Linked DNA regions of Rhizobium sp. N324. Each later gene encodes a partner of the first gene's protein in a complex. Links are inferred from orthologs where the notes say so. Each region holds a gene or a part of one and is shown on either strand. Other genes may lie near its edges.

Region 1 (7,781 bases):
AAAAGGCCAGGCTGTGGATGCGCTTGACGACATAGTTGAACTCGTCGGTCGATCCGACCACATCGAGCACCTTGCCGGCATAAGGGTCGACGAAAACCAGCGTCGCGCCGGCATTGCCGGCGACGGTGACGATGGCCGATCGCTCAGGTCCGGCCGGCTCCTTGTAGGAGGTCGCCGCCGAGCCCGGCACCGCGGCAGCGGCGATTTCCACGATCCGCTCCGCCGGCAGCGCCTGGCCGGAGGGCTGGACGATATAACGGTAGCCGAAGAAGCTGTTGTTGATCTCGTCCTTGAAGAGATAGAGCGATCCGGTCACGGCCAGATTGAGCATGAAGGGTATGACGAGAAGCCCGGCAAAGAAATGCCAGCGCCAGATGGCGCGGTAGAGCGAAACGCCGCTGGCGGCGTCTTCCGCCGGTCCGGCGGCAGCGATAGTCGACATGATGATGGATCCGTATCCGCGGCCGGCTGCGGGAGGCAGCTCGGCCGGCGTTGAAAGGCGTCACGGCGCCTGCCGCAACACGAGGTTCAGGCGAGGATCGGATCGGAAGGCGGAGCGCGGGGACCGCTATTGGGCGGGAAAAGCCGGCGAGGGAAGCTTTCGGGCCGGATCGGCCGTTCGACTGCGACCGCAAAGGGTATCGGAGCACCGGCGACATCAGCCGGCGCCGGCAGCAGGATCGAGGCGCCGATCCGGCAGGCCTCGCAACCATGCGAATGGGTTTTGTCGTGCTGGCCTTGATCGGAAGTGTCGCTGACGGTGACGCAAAGCGACGGCAGCGTTCCATCGGGCAGCACATATTGAGCGAGGTCAGCCGGACCGGACTCGCTAGCGGTTGCGACGGGAGCCTGATGGGCGAATGCGACAAAAACCAGCGCGGCCGCGCACAAGATGCGCAGTGCCCATTGCTCGATCTGTCTCGCCCGTCTGATCAACTGTCTCTCTCCGATCGTCTGCTGATAGACGCCGCCGAGCCCATATTCAATGCGTCAATTTAACAAACCGGCCCAGCGGCGATCAGGCCTCCACCGTCGCATCCACCGTTCCCGCCAGCGGATCGTCCTCGAAGGGATCGGCGGCGCGCTTCGGCTTGACCAGCGGTTCGGGGCGGACGGGATGGGAAAACAGCATGTCGCGGCCCGCTTGCAGCCCTTCGGACACCTGCAGCACCAGCCGCGCCTCGTCGCGCTTGCGGATATCCTCGCCGATCTCATAGGCGTCGACTTCGGAGACGCCGAGCGCCTCCAGCGTCCGCCGCCCGAACAGCAGGCCGGATTCCAGGGTTTCGCGCAGTTCGTAATCGACACCCTTGTTGCGCAGCTCGATCGAATGGATGCGGTCGTAGGAGCGGACATAGAGCCTTGTGTGCGGATAGTCCGCCTGCACCAGCTCGACCACCTTGTCAGTGATCTCTTTCTTCTGAGTGCAGACGAGCACGATCTTTGCCCGCTCGATGCCGGCCGAGCGCAGCACGTCCTTGCGGGCCCCGTCGCCGAAATAGATGCGGAATCCGAAGGCGGAGGCCTGGCGAATGCGGTCCGCCGAAAAATCGATGACGGTGACGCTGCGGCCGCCGGCAAGCAGGATCTGGGCGGCGATCTGGCCGAAACGCGAGAAGCCGACCATCAGAACATCGGCGCCCGCACCTTCGAAGTCCTCGTCCAACTCCTCATGCTCATCGCCGCTGAGCAGCCGCTTCGAAAGAGCCGCGCCGATCGGCGTCAGCGCCATCGACAGCGTGACGATCGCCACCAGCAGCGATGCCGTGCTCGCCGCCATCAGCCCGACGGTTGCCGCCGCGGTAAACAGCACGAAGCCGAATTCGCCGCCCTGCGGCAGCAGGAAGGCAATGCGGATCGCATCGTCGTGCGGGGAGCCGGAAACCCGGCAGAGCCCGTAGATGATGATCGCCTTGACGGCCATGACGATCGGTACGGCGACGATGACGAAGAGCGCGTTTTCGGCGAGCACGTCGAGCTGCAGCGACAGGCCGACGGCGATGAAGAAGATGGCGAGCAGCACGCCGCGGAAGGGCTCGATATCGGCCTCCAGCTCGTGTCGGTAGGAGGATTCGGCGAGCATCACCCCGGAGAGAAAAGCGCCCATCGCCATCGAAAGCCCGGCGAGCTGCATCAGGCTTGCCGATCCCATGACGACGAAGAGGGCCGCGGCAATCATCGCTTCGCGCGCGCCGGTCCGGGCGATGATCTGGAAGAGCGGCGTCAGCAGGTAACGCCCCATGACGACCATCGCCGCGACCGCGCCGACGGCGACCGCGAAATCGGCAAGCGGCGCATGGCTGCTCTTGCCGCCGCCGTCGAGCACGGTGATCAGCGCCAAGAGCGGCACGATCGCCAGGTCCTGGAACAACAGCATCGAGAAGGAGCGCTGCCCGTATCTCGTATTGACGTCGCCGTCGCCCTCGAGGATCTGCATCGCGAAGGCGGTCGACGACAGCGCCAGGCCAAAGCCGGCGACGATGCTGCCGCGCCAGTCGAGCACTTGAGAAAACCAGGCGAGTGCGGTCAGCGCCAGCCCGGTCACCACCACCTGCGCCGTGCCGAGGCCGAAAATGTCGCGCCGCATCTGCCACAGACGGCTGGGTTTCAGTTCCAGCCCGATGATGAAGAGCAGGAAGACGACGCCGAGTTCGGCGACGGCAAGGATCTGTTCGCCGTCGGTGATGCCGTGGAAAACCGGGCCGATGACGATGCCGGCGGCGAGATAGCCGAGCACCGTGCCGAGCCCGAGCTTCTTGAAGATCGGCGCGGCGACCACCGCTCCGCCGAGCAGCAGGATCGTTTCGGAAAAAAAGGCATTGGGCGCGGACATCAGGGCGATTTCTTTCGACGGCGGGGAACAGGCCGGCAGCCTCGACAAAGAATCGGCGGCGGCGGCCTTGATGCTTGGGAGAGTGCACAATAAATGGAAGCCGAAGGAAAGGCCAAATCATGTCCTCAGAAATCGATTCCTCGACACTTCTTTCCCGCGCAAGTCAATTGATCGATCTGGCCAGGAAGGCAGGGGCCGATGCAGCCGATGCCGTCGTCGTCCGATCGCGCTCGCAATCGGTCAGCGTTCGCCTCGGCAAGGTCGAGGGCACGGAATCCTCCGAAAGCGACGATTTTTCGCTGCGCGTCTTCATCGGCAAGCGCGTCGCCAGCGTTTCGGCCAATCCGGGCTTCGATCTGCAGGCGCTTGCCGAACGTGCCGTCGCCATGGCCAAAGTCTCGCCGGAAGACCCCTTCGCCTGCCTCGCGGATGAGGCGAGCCTTGCGAAATCCTATCCCGACCTGCAATTGCTCGATACCACCGAGGTCTCCTCCGAGATGCTGCGCGAGGCGGGCCTTGCCGCTGAGGCCGCGGCCCTTGCGGTCAAGGGTGTCACCAATTCCTCCGGCGCCGGCGCCTCGGCCGGCATGGGCGGCCTGGTTCTCGCCACCTCGCACGGTTTCGAAGGCAGCTACATGGCCTCGCGTTTCGGCCATTCCGTCAGCGTTATCGCTGGCGAAGGCACCGGCATGGAGCGGGATTATGATTTCGACAGCCGGCTCTATTATGCCGAGCTCGACGATCCCGCTGAAATCGGCCGCCGCGCCGGCGAACGGGTGGTCAAGCGCATCAATCCGCGCCAGGTGCCGACCGGCAAGGACGTCACCGTCATCTTCGATCCGCGCGTCGCCCGCGGCTTCGTCGGCCATATCGCCGGCGCAATCAACGGCGCCGCCGTCGCCCGCAAGTCCAGTTTCCTGCGCGACCGGATGGGGCAGCAGGTGCTGAAATCGGGCCTGTCGATCACCGACGATCCGCTGATCGTGCGCGGCCCCTCCTCGCGCCCCTTCGACGGCGAGGGTGTATCGGGCGAGCGGCTGGTGATGATCGAGGACGGCGTCCTCAAACACTGGTTCCTGTCGACCTCGACCGGGCGCGAACTTGGTCTTCAGACCAACGGCCGCGGCGTGCGCGGCGGCACCGCCGTCTCGCCGTCCTCCACCAACCTTGCGCTGGAACCCGGCGATATCACGCCGGAGGAGCTGATCCGCAACGTCGGCAACGGTTTTTATGTCACCGAATTGATCGGCCATGGCGTCAACATGATCACCGGCGAATACAGCCGCGGCGCCACCGGCTTCTGGGTCGAGAACGGCGAACTGACATTCTCGGTCTCCGAGGTAACGATCGCCTCGAACCTCAAGGAGATGTTCATGCGCCTGACGCCGGCAAACGACATCGACCGCAAGTTCGGCGTCGCGGCTCCGACCTTCGCCATCGAAGGCATGACGCTGGCAGGGCGCTAGAGCATGTCTCGCAAAGTGTGCAGCGGTTTTGCGATAAAGACATGCGGAAAAAGGAAAGACCTAAAGCGTGGCAAGCCAATCTGAAAGATCGCGACGCGCTTTAGAGCATGATGCCGAAAAGTGTGTGCGGTTTTCGGACGACATCATGCTCACACGAAAGTTGGACGGATTGATGCGATGAGCGATAGGGAAAAGGCCCGCTGGCAGAGCGATCTCACGCTGATCGCCGATGCTGCGAAAGAGGCCGGGGCGGTCGCGTTCGGCTTCTTCAACCAATCTCCCGAGGTCTGGTGGAAAAACGGCGACCGCTCGCCCGTCAGTGCCGCCGATTTCGCCGCCAACAAGACGCTCGAAACCATTCTGCGCAAGGCCCGGCCGGATTATGGCTGGCTGTCCGAAGAAACCGACGATGATGCCGGCCGCCTCCTGCGCGAGACGCTGTTCATCGTCGACCCGATCGACGGCACACGCGCCTTTCTCGGCGGCCAGAAGGTCTGGTGCGTCAGCGTCGCGGTCGTTCATCGCGGCCGGCCGGTCGCCGGCGTGCTCTATGCCCCGGCGCTCGAGGAACTCTATGAGGCCGTCGACGGCGGCGTCGCGCTGAAGAACGGCGTGCCCTTCACCGTCTCTGCCGCGGGACCGGAGGAAACGAGCCGCCTGGCGATCGGCGAGGACCTGTTGAAGACCTTTCCCGTTGAATTTCGCGACCGGGTCAGCCGCCAAAAACACATTCCCTCGCTGGCCTATCGCATCGCCATGGTGGCGGACGGTCGCCTCGAAGCCACCTTCGTCAAAAGCAATTCGCATGACTGGGATCTCGCCGCCGCCGATCTGATCCTTAGCTGCGCCGGCGGCCGCCTCGTCGATCTCGAAGGCAGGCCGGTCGTCTACAACAGTGCCGACGTGACCCACAATATCCTCTGCGCAGCGCCGACGCCCCGCATCGGTGAGTTCCTCACGGCCTTTGCGGGACGACGAGACAGTTGACGTTTCCGTCAAAATCCCGCAGATGGGATGGCGGAGGAGAATAGCAGAAAGAGAACAAAAAATGACTGACTCCGGTGACAAGAAGCAGCTTTTGCATCTCGTTTTTGGCGGCGAACTGGAAAGCCTCGATGAGGTCCAGTTCCGCGATCTGAAGGGTCTCGATATCGTCGGCATTTTCCCGGATTATGCCACGGCGCTGTCGGCCTGGAAGTCGAAGGCGCAGCAGACGGTCGACAATGCGCATATGCGCTACTTCATCGTCCACATGCATCGTTTGCTCGATCCGCAGGCCAAGGGCAACTGACCCTGGCAGGTGCCGTCGGCCGATCGACCGCTCGGCGGGCGGCCTTTCGTGCATCGGGCGCCGGTCGATCCGGATCGTTTGACGCATTCTGAACAAATTGATCGGTCATTGCGGCCGCAACGATAATGAGGGAATGGGTTTGATGTCGATCTTGGATCGGAGACTGGCGCGATGAGCTCCCGGATGGCGCGCTTCGGTCTGAGCGCATACCGTCTGGCGGGAACCGTGGCCTCTCCTGTCGTCGGCCTCTATATCACCTACCGCACGGCCAAGGGCAAGGAAGACCGGGCGCGCCGCCTGGAACGCTTCGGCTATCCGAGCGCCAATCGGCCGCAGGGCCCGCTCGTCTGGTTCCATGCCGCAAGTGTGGGCGAGACCAATGCCGTCATCCCGCTGATCCGCGAAATCCGCCGCCGCGACATCCATGTGATTTTGACCACCGGCACCATCACCTCCGCCAGACTCGCCGCCGAGCGCCTTGGCAGCGACGCGATCCACCAATATGTGCCGCTCGACCTGAAGCCCTCGGTCAGCCGCTTCCTCGATTACTGGCAGCCTGATTGCGCCATCATCGCCGAATCCGAAATCTGGCCGGCAACGGTGCTGGAGCTCGGCCGCCGCCGCATTCCGCAGATCCTGATCAATGCCCGCATGTCGGATCGCTCCTTCGCCCGCTGGCGCCGCCGCCCGGCCATCGCCGAAGCCTTGTTCGAGAATCTCGCTCTCGTCATCGCCCAGTCGGATATCGATGCCGAACGTTTCCGCGATCTCGGCGCCGTTCCCGTCATCACCTCCGGCAATCTGAAGGTCGATACCGACGCGCCGCCCTATGACAGCGCTGTCCTTGCCCGCTACAAGAAGCAGATCGGCGACCGCAAGACCTGGGCGGCGATCTCGACCTTCGACGGCGAGGAGAATGCCGCCGCCATCGTCCATCGGGCCCTGAGGGAGCGCGATCGTCAGCTGACGATCATCGTGCCGCGTCACCCGGAGCGCTGCGACGAGATCGAGGCGGCTCTGGTCAAGCTAGGGCTGAAGGTCGCCCGCCGCACCCGCGACGATGTCTTGTCGGAAGATGTCGATATTTTCCTCGGCGATACGATCGGCGAAATGGGCCTCTATTTGAGACTGACGGAAATCGCCTTCGTCGGCCGCTCGCTCTTTGCCGAAGGCGGCCAGAACCCGCTGGAGCCCGCCATGCTCGGCTGCGCCGTTCTCTCCGGCGGCCATGTGCAGAATTTCCGCGAGGCCTATCAGAAGCTTGCCCGCAGCGGCAGCGCCCGCATGGTGCGCGACACCGAAATGCTGGCCAAGGGCGTGCATTACCTTTTGATCAACGACGAAGCCCGCCGCAACATGATCGACGCCGGCATCACCGCCGTGCACGAGATGCGCGGGGCGTTGACTGCGACCGTCAAGGGGCTGGAACCCTATATCAATCCGCTGACGGTGAAGGCGCGGCTGCTGCCCAAGGCCGTGGCCCAGGTCTGAGGATAGAGCATGGCGGCAGCGTCCGTTATCAAAGGCATTCTCTTCGACAAGGACGGCACGCTGCTCGACTATGACGAGAGCTGGCTACCGGTAAACCGTGAGCTTGCCCGCATTGCCGCCGAAGGGGACCCACTTCTCGCCGACCGGCTGCTGTCTGCCTGCGGCATGGATCCGGTAACCGGCCATATCGTTCCCGACAGCCTGCTTGCCGCCGGCAATACCCGCCAGATTGCCGAGGGTCTGGTTGCCGCGGGCTCGATGGTCGATGTCGGCGAACTGACACTCCGCCTCGACGACCTCTTTGCCGACGCCGCCGAATTTTCCGTGCCGGTGACCGATCTCGCCGGCTTCTTCGCGCGGCTGCATCACCGCGGCTTCAAACTCGGCGTCGCTTCCAGCGACAATGAACGCTCGATCCGCCAGACGGCGGAGCGCTTCGGTTTCGCCCACTATGTCGATTATATCGCCGGCTACGACAGCGGTTTCGGCGTCAAGCCGGAGCCGGGCATGGTGCTCGGCTTCTGCGCCGCGACCGGTCTTTCGCCTGAGGAAGTGGCGATGGTCGGTGATAACAATCACGATCTGCACATGGGCCTGAATGCCGGAACGGGGCTGAGGATTGCGGTGCTGACCGGCACCGGTTCGCGCGATTCGCTTGCCGCGGCCGCCGATCATGTGCTCGACGATATCACCGCCATCG
Region 2 (7,716 bases), 120 kb from region 1 along the record:
TGCCTCAAAGTCGCGCCAAACTTGCCGCTTCTGTCACATTACGGCACAAAGGCCGATCCTGTCCGCCGACGCATCAAGGGGAACTGCATGAGAACGCTTCTGGCGGCTGTTTTGACCGTAACGCTGGCCATTTCGGCGCCTCTTACGGCCTTGGCTGGCAGCGCTTCATTGATCCTCGATGCCCGCACCGGCAAGGTTCTCGCCGCCGAGAACGCCGATACGCTGAACCATCCAGCCTCGCTGACCAAGATGATGACGCTCTATCTCACCTTCGAGGCTCTGAAGCGCGGCAAGATCGGCTGGGATACGCCGATCAAGATGTCGAAATATGCCGCCGCCCGGCCGCCGACCAAGCTCGGCGTCAAGGCCGGCGGCACGATCACGGTGCGCGAGGCGGTCTATGGCATGATCATCAAATCCGCCAATGATGCCGCCGCCGCCATGGGCGAGACGCTCGGCGGCTCGGAAAGCGGCTTTGCCCGGATGATGACGGCCAAGGCCCGCCAGCTTGGCATGAGCCGCACCGTCTTCGTCAACGCCTCCGGCCTGCCGGACGGCCGTCAGGTCACCACCGCGCGCGATATGTCGACGCTCGCCATCGCGCTGATGAAGAATTTCCCGAACGAATACCGGCTGTTTTCGGCGGCAAGCTTCAATTTCCGCGGCCGCACCGTGCGCGGCCACAACAATCTCATGTACCGCTACCAGGGCATGGACGGCATCAAGACCGGTTACACCAATGCCTCCGGCTTCAATCTCGTCAGCGCCGTCAAGGACGGCAACCGCCGCGTCGTCGGCGTCGTGCTCGGCGGCCGCACCGCCCGCAGCCGCGACGCCAAGATGGCCGGTCTGCTCGACCGCTATCTCGGCCGTGCCTCCTCTTCCGGCGGCGCCAAGCTGGTGGCGAGCGTCGGGGCCAGGGAGCCTGTCGAAATCGCCTCCGCCGCCGATTCCGATGTTCCGGTGCCGCTGAGCGCGCCGCGCCCGGCCGACGATCTTGCCGCAAAGAGCCTGGCCTATGCCGATGACGCCGTCGTGCCATTGGAGCGTCCGGTCGCGATGGACGAAATCCTGAACGCCGGCAAGGCGCCGAAAATGTCGGCAGACAAAGCCGATGGTGACTGGCAGATCCAGATCTCGGCCGCGCCGAGCGCCGATGCGGCGCGTGCGCTTCTCGCCCAGGCAAAGTCGGAGGGCGGCGCGCCGCTCAGTTCCGCCTCGCCCTATACCGAGGCAGTCGGGACGGGCGCCAACAAGATCTATCGCGCCCGCTTCGTCGGCTTCGCCAGCAAGGATGCCGCCGTCTCCGCCTGCGATGCACTGAAGCAGCGCTCCTACGATTGCATGCTGCTGCCGGACCACGGCTGATCGCCGCAGCAATTCAAAGTGTTACAGCGTCCTTGAGTCTGAACAGACGCGCGGCGCTCTAAGACAATCGACTCTGGACAAGCATCGGGAATCAGCGTCTTCTCCATAAACAAAAGGAGAACGCTGATGTTGCGTCGTCTTGCCGATCAGTTCGAAACCTCATCCGCCACCTATGCCGCGGCCAACGGCATCGAGCGTGACCCTGACTGGTTTCTCCTGAAACTGCAGGAGGAGGTGGGTGAACTCACCCAGGCCTGGAACCGTGTCACCGGCCGCGGGCGCCGCAGGGACCGAACGCCGGAACAACTCCACCGCGATCTCGCCGACGAAACCGCCGACCTGCTCGGCCACATCCTGCTCTTTGCCCGCCGCAACGATATCGATCTGGCCGCGGCGATCGAACGGAAGTGGCGGTTCCAGCCGGCGGAAGTATCGAAGAGCTGAGGAAGATCAGCCGACCTTGTAGCGATAAAACTTGGTGTCCACCGCCATCAGCGGAAACGAGCGGGGCAGGGCGGTGTTGGCGATCTCGGTAAAGCCGTTCTTCTCGTAGAAGCGATGGGCGGCGACAAATTTGTCCGTGGTGCCGAGGAAGATATCGGTGAGGCCGGCATCCCTGGCATGGGCGAACAGGCGATCGAGGAGCAGCGCCGCCACACCATGCTCGCGGCCGCGCACCGCGGCGGCGACGAACATCTTGCGCAGCGCCGCCTGGTTGTTGCCGATATCCTTCAAGCCCAGCGTGCCGACGATGGCGCCGTCCTTGACCGCGACCCAAAACTCTCCCTTGCCGGACTGGTAGAAATCCGGGATCACCCTGAGGTCCGGCTGCGCATCGGCGGTGATGTCGATGCCGAACTCTTCGCGCTGGATCGGCAGGATCACCGAAAGCACGGCATCGGCGTCGCCTTCCGCAAAACGCCTGATCTCGACCTCCGCCATCACGGGCTCCTTTCGCCTCAGGTCTGCGTGCCGCCGACCGTCACCTGATCCATGCGCAGATGCGGCTGGCCGACGCCGACCGGGACCCATTGGCCGGCCTTGCCGCAATTGCCGATGCCGGTATCGAGCTTCATGTCGTTGCCGATCATCGATACCCGCTTCATCGCATCCGGGCCGTTGCCGATCAGCATCGCGCCCTTGATCGGCGCGCCGACCTTGCCGTTCTCGATCAGATAGGCTTCGGTGCAGCCGAAGACGAATTTGCCGGAGGTGATATCCACCTGGCCGCCGCCGAAGGAAACGGCATAGATGCCCTTCTTCACCGAGGCGATGATTTCCTCGGGCGTCTTGTCGCCGCCGAGCATATAGGTGTTGGTCATGCGCGGCATCGGCACATGCGCATAACCCTGGCGGCGGCCGTTGCCGGTTGGCGCCATGCCCATCAGCCGGGCATTCTGCCGGTCCTGCATATAGCCGACGAGCTTGCCGTTCTCGATCAGCACGTTGTAGCCCGACGGCGTTCCCTCGTCGTCGATGGTAATCGAGCCGCGGCGGTTGTCGATCGTGCCGTCGTCGACGACGGTGACGCCGGGAGCGGCGACCATCTGGCCGAGCAGGCCTGCAAAAGCCGACGTCTTTTTGCGGTTGAAATCGCCTTCCAGCCCGTGGCCGACGGCCTCGTGCAGCATCACGCCCGGCCAGCCGGAACCGAGAACGACGTCCATGGTGCCCGCCGGCGCATCGATCGCCTCGAGATTGACGAGCGCCTGGCGCAGCGCCTCGTCGGCGCCGTACTGCCAGCTGCCCTCGGCGATGAAGTCGCCGAAGCCGATCCGCCCGCCGCTGCCGTAGGAGCCGCTTTCCTGCCGATCGCCTTCGCCGACCATGACCGAGATGTTGATGCGGGTCATCGGCCTGATGTCGCGCACGCGATGCCCGTCGGCGCGCAGGATGTCGACCACCTGCCAGCTTGCCGCGACCGAGGCGGTCACCTGCCGCACCTTGTCGTTCTTGCCCCTGAGATAGGCGTCGATATCCTGCAGGACCTTGACCTTTTCCTCGAAGCTCGGCTGGCCGATCGGGTTCTGGTCGCCGTAGAATTTCTTATTGGTGCCTTGCGGGGCTGCCGCATAGGAGCCGGAATAGCCGCGCGTCACCGCGCCCACGGCATCCGCCGCCCGCTTCAGCGCCGCCACCGAAAGATCGCCGGCATGGGCAAAACCGACCGCTTCGCCGGCAACGGCGCGCAGGCCGAACCCCTGCTCGGTGTTGAAGCTGCCGCCCTTCAGCCGGCCATTGTCGAAGGTCAGCGCCTCGGCCTGCGCATGCTCGATAAACAGCTCGCCGTCATCGGCGCCGGCGAGCGCCTCGGCGACCAGACCACGCATCGTGGCTTCGTCGGCATCGAATAGCGTCAGGAGATCGGTGGTCATGGTCTGGCTCCAATGGGCATGCGTGCGGAAATGCGCTTACGCATCTAGATAGGGCTCCCAATGATAAGGAGTGAAGCCCTGCTGTCGAATTTTCTTTGTGGGAGAGGTTATCTTGGCCTCGTGCGACACCGTCCGGTTCGTGCGGATGCTGCCCCTCACCCTAACCCTCTCCCCGTAAACGGGGCGAGGGGACGTGCCCTGCGAGAGGTATGCGAGGGACGGAGGGGTCGCGACAATCCCCTTCGCCCCGCAAGCGGGGAGAAGGTGCCGGCAGGCGGATGAGGGGCGGACCCGCGGCAGGCCGCCAGCTGCCCTTACGGCAGCGCGTCGAAACCTTCGGCGAAGCCCTTGAGGTCGACGGGGATGCCGATGCCTTCTTCGGGGGTCTGGAAGACGATGAAGGTTGCCTGGGCGCCGCTGCGGAAGGTCTTCAGCAATTCGTCCTCGAGCACCACCTCGGCATAACAGCCATCGGCGAAGCAGCGCACGAAATAGGCGCGGCCGATATCCTTGCCATCGACATTGAGGCCGAGGCCATTCGGCAGGAGCACGCCGAGCGGTGCCAGCACCCGCAGGATCTTCGACTTGCGGTCGGCGGTCTTCAGCACGACGACGGAAAGCCCGACCTCGGGCCGATCCTCGGCGATGACGTTCTGCATCAGCGCGCATTGTTCGGTCGAAGCCCCTGCCGGCTTGTCGCAGACGACCGACCATGCGCCGTGATTGGATTTCACCGTGCCCGGTGCCTGCGGCTGGGTCTGGCCGGGTGACACCTGGATATTCGGATTGGCCGCGTTCGGCTGCTGCGGCGTCGCGCTCGGAGCGGGAGCAGGGGCCGCAGCCGGCGGCTTGGCCTGCGCCGGCGCCGGTTGCTGCTGTGCGAAAACGGGCGTCGTCGCTGCGGCCGCGATGCTGGCAGTCACGAGAAGCGCCTGCGCGAGGGAACGGAAACCCATGGAAACCTCTGGATATCGAATCATTGCGGCTATTGTTGAAGCTGCCCACCAAAAATGAAAAGCCCCACCCCGTGAAAACCGGGGGACTGCGGCGGAAATTGGACCTTTCGGCAAGAATGTGCGGCGCGCGGATTGGCCGGAAAGCCGATTTTTCATATGCTGATGAAAAACTTGGGATGTTTTGCCCTTCCGGCCTGCCTATGCTTTCAGCAAAAATGCCGCATAGACAATTGCTCTGACCTGTTGCGGCAAATGCCAAACTGTGGTTTGAAGCGCTGAAGATGGCAAGGATTCTGCGTTCTATTCTGCAGGTCAAGCGCTCGAGGGAGATAATAAGGTGATGAAGAAGGCTTATGCAGCCCTGACCACGCTGGTCTGTCTGCTTTTTGCTTCCGGCACATATGCCGACCAGCCAATGCCGTGGCAGGCGACGCTGCAGCCGGCGGCAACGCCGATCATGCGGGAAATCCACTGGTTCGAACAATATACCCTGTGGTTTATCGTTCCGATCACGCTCTTCGTTCTGGTCCTGCTCATCGTCGTCTGCGTCAAGTTCCGCGCCAGCGCGAACCCGGTCCCCTCGAGGACGAGCCACAACACTATGATCGAGATTGCCTGGACCGTGGGGCCGGTCCTGGTGCTGCTTCTTCTCGCCATTCCTTCGTTCAACCTGCTGACGGCGCAGCTGACGCTGCCCGAAAACCCCGATGTGACGATCAAGGCGACCGCCACCCAGTGGCAGTGGAACTATGAATATGAAGGTTCGGGCGACAGCCCGCTGGCTTTCGACAGCTATCTCTTGAAGGATCAGGACCGCGCTGCCGCCGGCAAGGAAGACAAGTCGGTTTATCCCAGGCTTCTGGCCGTCGACAACGAACTGGTGCTGCCGGTCAACAAGACGGTCCGCGTTCTCGTGACCTCTGCCCCGACCGACGTCATCCACGCTTTCGCCATGCCGTCCTTCGGCGTCAAGATCGACGCCGTGCCGGGCCGCCTGAACGAGACCTGGTTCAGGGCCGAGCGCGAAGGCCTGTTCTATGGCCAGTGTTCCGAGCTCTGCGGCAAGGACCATGCGTTCATGCCGATCGCCATCCGCGTCGTCTCCGAGGACAAGTACAAGCAGTGGCTGACGACGGCCGCCAGCGACTTGCCCGGCGCCTACAAGACACTCATGGCTGCAACCGACGGTCCCGCAAAGACCCTCGACGTCGCCGAAGCACAGTAATTAAGGGGATCGGGACAATGGCTGGACCTTCCGCTCACGACGATCATTCTCACGGTCATGCCCATGATGACCACGCCCATGATCATGACCACGATCACGGGCACGGGCACAAGCCGAGCTTTGTCAATCGCTGGCTGTTTTCGACCAACCACAAGGACATCGGCACGCTCTACCTGATCTTCGCGATCATCGCCGGCATCATCGGCGGCGCGCTGTCGGTGGCGATGCGCATGGAGCTGCAGGAGCCTGGCATCCAGATCTTCCACGGCCTGGCCTCGATGGTCTATGGCTATGAGGGCGATGCCGCGATCGACGGCGCCAAGCAGATGTTCAACATGTTCACCACCGCGCACGCGTTGATCATGATCTTCTTCATGGTCATGCCGGCGATGATCGGCGGCTTTGCCAACTGGATGGTGCCGATCATGATCGGCGCGCCCGACATGGCCTTCCCGCGCCTGAACAACATTTCCTTCTGGCTGATCGTTCCGGCCTTCGCGCTGCTGCTTCTGTCGATGTTCGTCGAAGGCCCGGCAGGCGCCTACGGCACCGGCGGCGGCTGGACGATGTATCCGCCGCTGGCGACAAGCGGCACGCCCGGACCGGCGGTCGATCTGGCGATCTTCGCGCTGCACATTGCCGGCGCCTCGTCGATCCTCGGTGCGATCAACTTCATCACCACGATCCTCAACATGCGCGCTCCCGGCATGACGCTGCACAAAATGCCGCTGTTTGCCTGGTCCGTGCTGATCACCGCCTTCCTGCTTCTGCTGTCGCTGCCGGTTCTGGCAGGTGGCATCACCATGCTGCTCACCGACCGCAACTTCGGCACCTCGTTCTTCTCGCCGGAAGGTGGCGGCGACCCGATCCTCTACCAGCACCTGTTCTGGTTCTTCGGTCACCCCGAGGTTTACATCCTCATCCTGCCGGGCTTCGGCATGGTCAGCCACATCATCTCGACCTTCTCGAAGAAGCCGATCTTCGGCTACCTCGGCATGGCCTACGCCATGGTCGCGATCGGCGCTGTCGGCTTCGTCGTCTGGGCCCACCACATGTACACGGTCGGCCTGTCGCTCGACGCGCAGCGCTACTTCGTCTTCGCGACGATGGTCATCGCCGTTCCGACGGGTGTGAAGATCTTCTCCTGGATCGCGACGATGTGGGGCGGCTCGATCTCGTTCCGCACGCCGATGCTCTGGGCGATCGGCTTCATCTTCCTGTTCACGGTCGGCGGCGTCACCGGCGTCCAGCTCGCCAATGCCGGTCTCGACCGCTCGCTGCATGACACCTATTACGTCGTGGCCCACTTCCACTACGTTCTGTCGCTCGGCGCCGTCTTCGCGATCTTCGCCGGCTGGTACTACTGGTTCCCGAAGATGACCGGCTACATGTACAACGAGTTTGTCGGCAAGCTGCATTTCTGGGTGATGTTCATCGGCGTCAACCTGGTGTTCTTCCCGCAGCATTTCCTCGGCCTCGCCGGCATGCCGCGCCGCTACATCGATTATCCGGATGCCTTTGCCGGCTGGAACTATGTGTCCTCGATCGGCTCCTACATCTCGGCCTTCGGTGTGCTGATCTTCCTCTTCGGCGTCTTCGAAGCCTTGGCCAAGAAGCGGCTCGCCGGCGACAATCCGTGGGGTGAGGGTGCAACGACGCTCGAATGGCAGCTGCCTTCGCCGCCGCCCTATCACCAGTGGGAACAGCTTCCGCGCATCAAGTAATTGCGCGGGTGTCAGGACGCCGTATCGACTGCGGCGTCCTGATATTCTGACATTCGGGACGGAATGAT

What was found.
Region 2: the proteins of AMK05_RS04615 (region 1) and tldD are in contact, whole or in part, in a solved structure (PDB 5NJ9), measured with the Escherichia coli proteins. The link is inferred for Rhizobium sp. N324 from one-to-one orthologs.

The regions. Positions count from the first base shown.
Region 1 is NZ_CP013630.1:965,561-973,341, forward strand. The notes cover bases 2,229-5,125. They hold AMK05_RS04615 (TldD/PmbA family protein), read left to right. Parts: upstream 2,229-2,952; coding sequence 2,953-4,299; downstream 4,300-5,125. Other genes in these bases: AMK05_RS04610 (monovalent cation:proton antiporter-2 (CPA2) family protein), read right to left, coding at 2,229-2,833; AMK05_RS04620 (3'(2'),5'-bisphosphate nucleotidase CysQ), read left to right, coding at 4,477-5,125. In the rest of the region: AMK05_RS04600 (PepSY-associated TM helix domain-containing protein), read right to left, coding at 1-442; AMK05_RS04605 (DUF2946 family protein), read right to left, coding at 529-936; more of AMK05_RS04610, read right to left, coding at 1,019-2,228; more of AMK05_RS04620, read left to right, coding at 5,126-5,286; AMK05_RS04625 (DUF4170 domain-containing protein), read left to right, coding at 5,348-5,590; waaA (lipid IV(A) 3-deoxy-D-manno-octulosonic acid transferase), read left to right, coding at 5,762-7,081; AMK05_RS04635 (HAD family hydrolase), read left to right, coding at 7,091-7,781.
Region 2 is NZ_CP013630.1:1,081,568-1,089,283, forward strand. The notes cover bases 1,536-4,367. They hold tldD (metalloprotease TldD), read right to left. Parts: upstream 3,744-4,367; coding sequence 2,328-3,743; downstream 1,536-2,327. Other genes in these bases: AMK05_RS05110 (pyrophosphatase), read left to right, coding at 1,536-1,812; AMK05_RS05115 (GNAT family N-acetyltransferase), read right to left, coding at 1,819-2,310; AMK05_RS05125 (invasion associated locus B family protein), read right to left, coding at 4,058-4,367. Also shown: AMK05_RS05105 (D-alanyl-D-alanine carboxypeptidase family protein), read left to right, coding at 88-1,368; more of AMK05_RS05110, read left to right, coding at 1,495-1,535; more of AMK05_RS05125, read right to left, coding at 4,368-4,723; coxB (cytochrome c oxidase subunit II), read left to right, coding at 5,040-5,924; ctaD (cytochrome c oxidase subunit I), read left to right, coding at 5,942-7,648; AMK05_RS05140 (heme o synthase), read left to right, coding at 7,715-7,716. UniProt on the Escherichia coli protein: Metalloprotease involved in CcdA degradation. Suppresses the inhibitory activity of the carbon storage regulator (CsrA).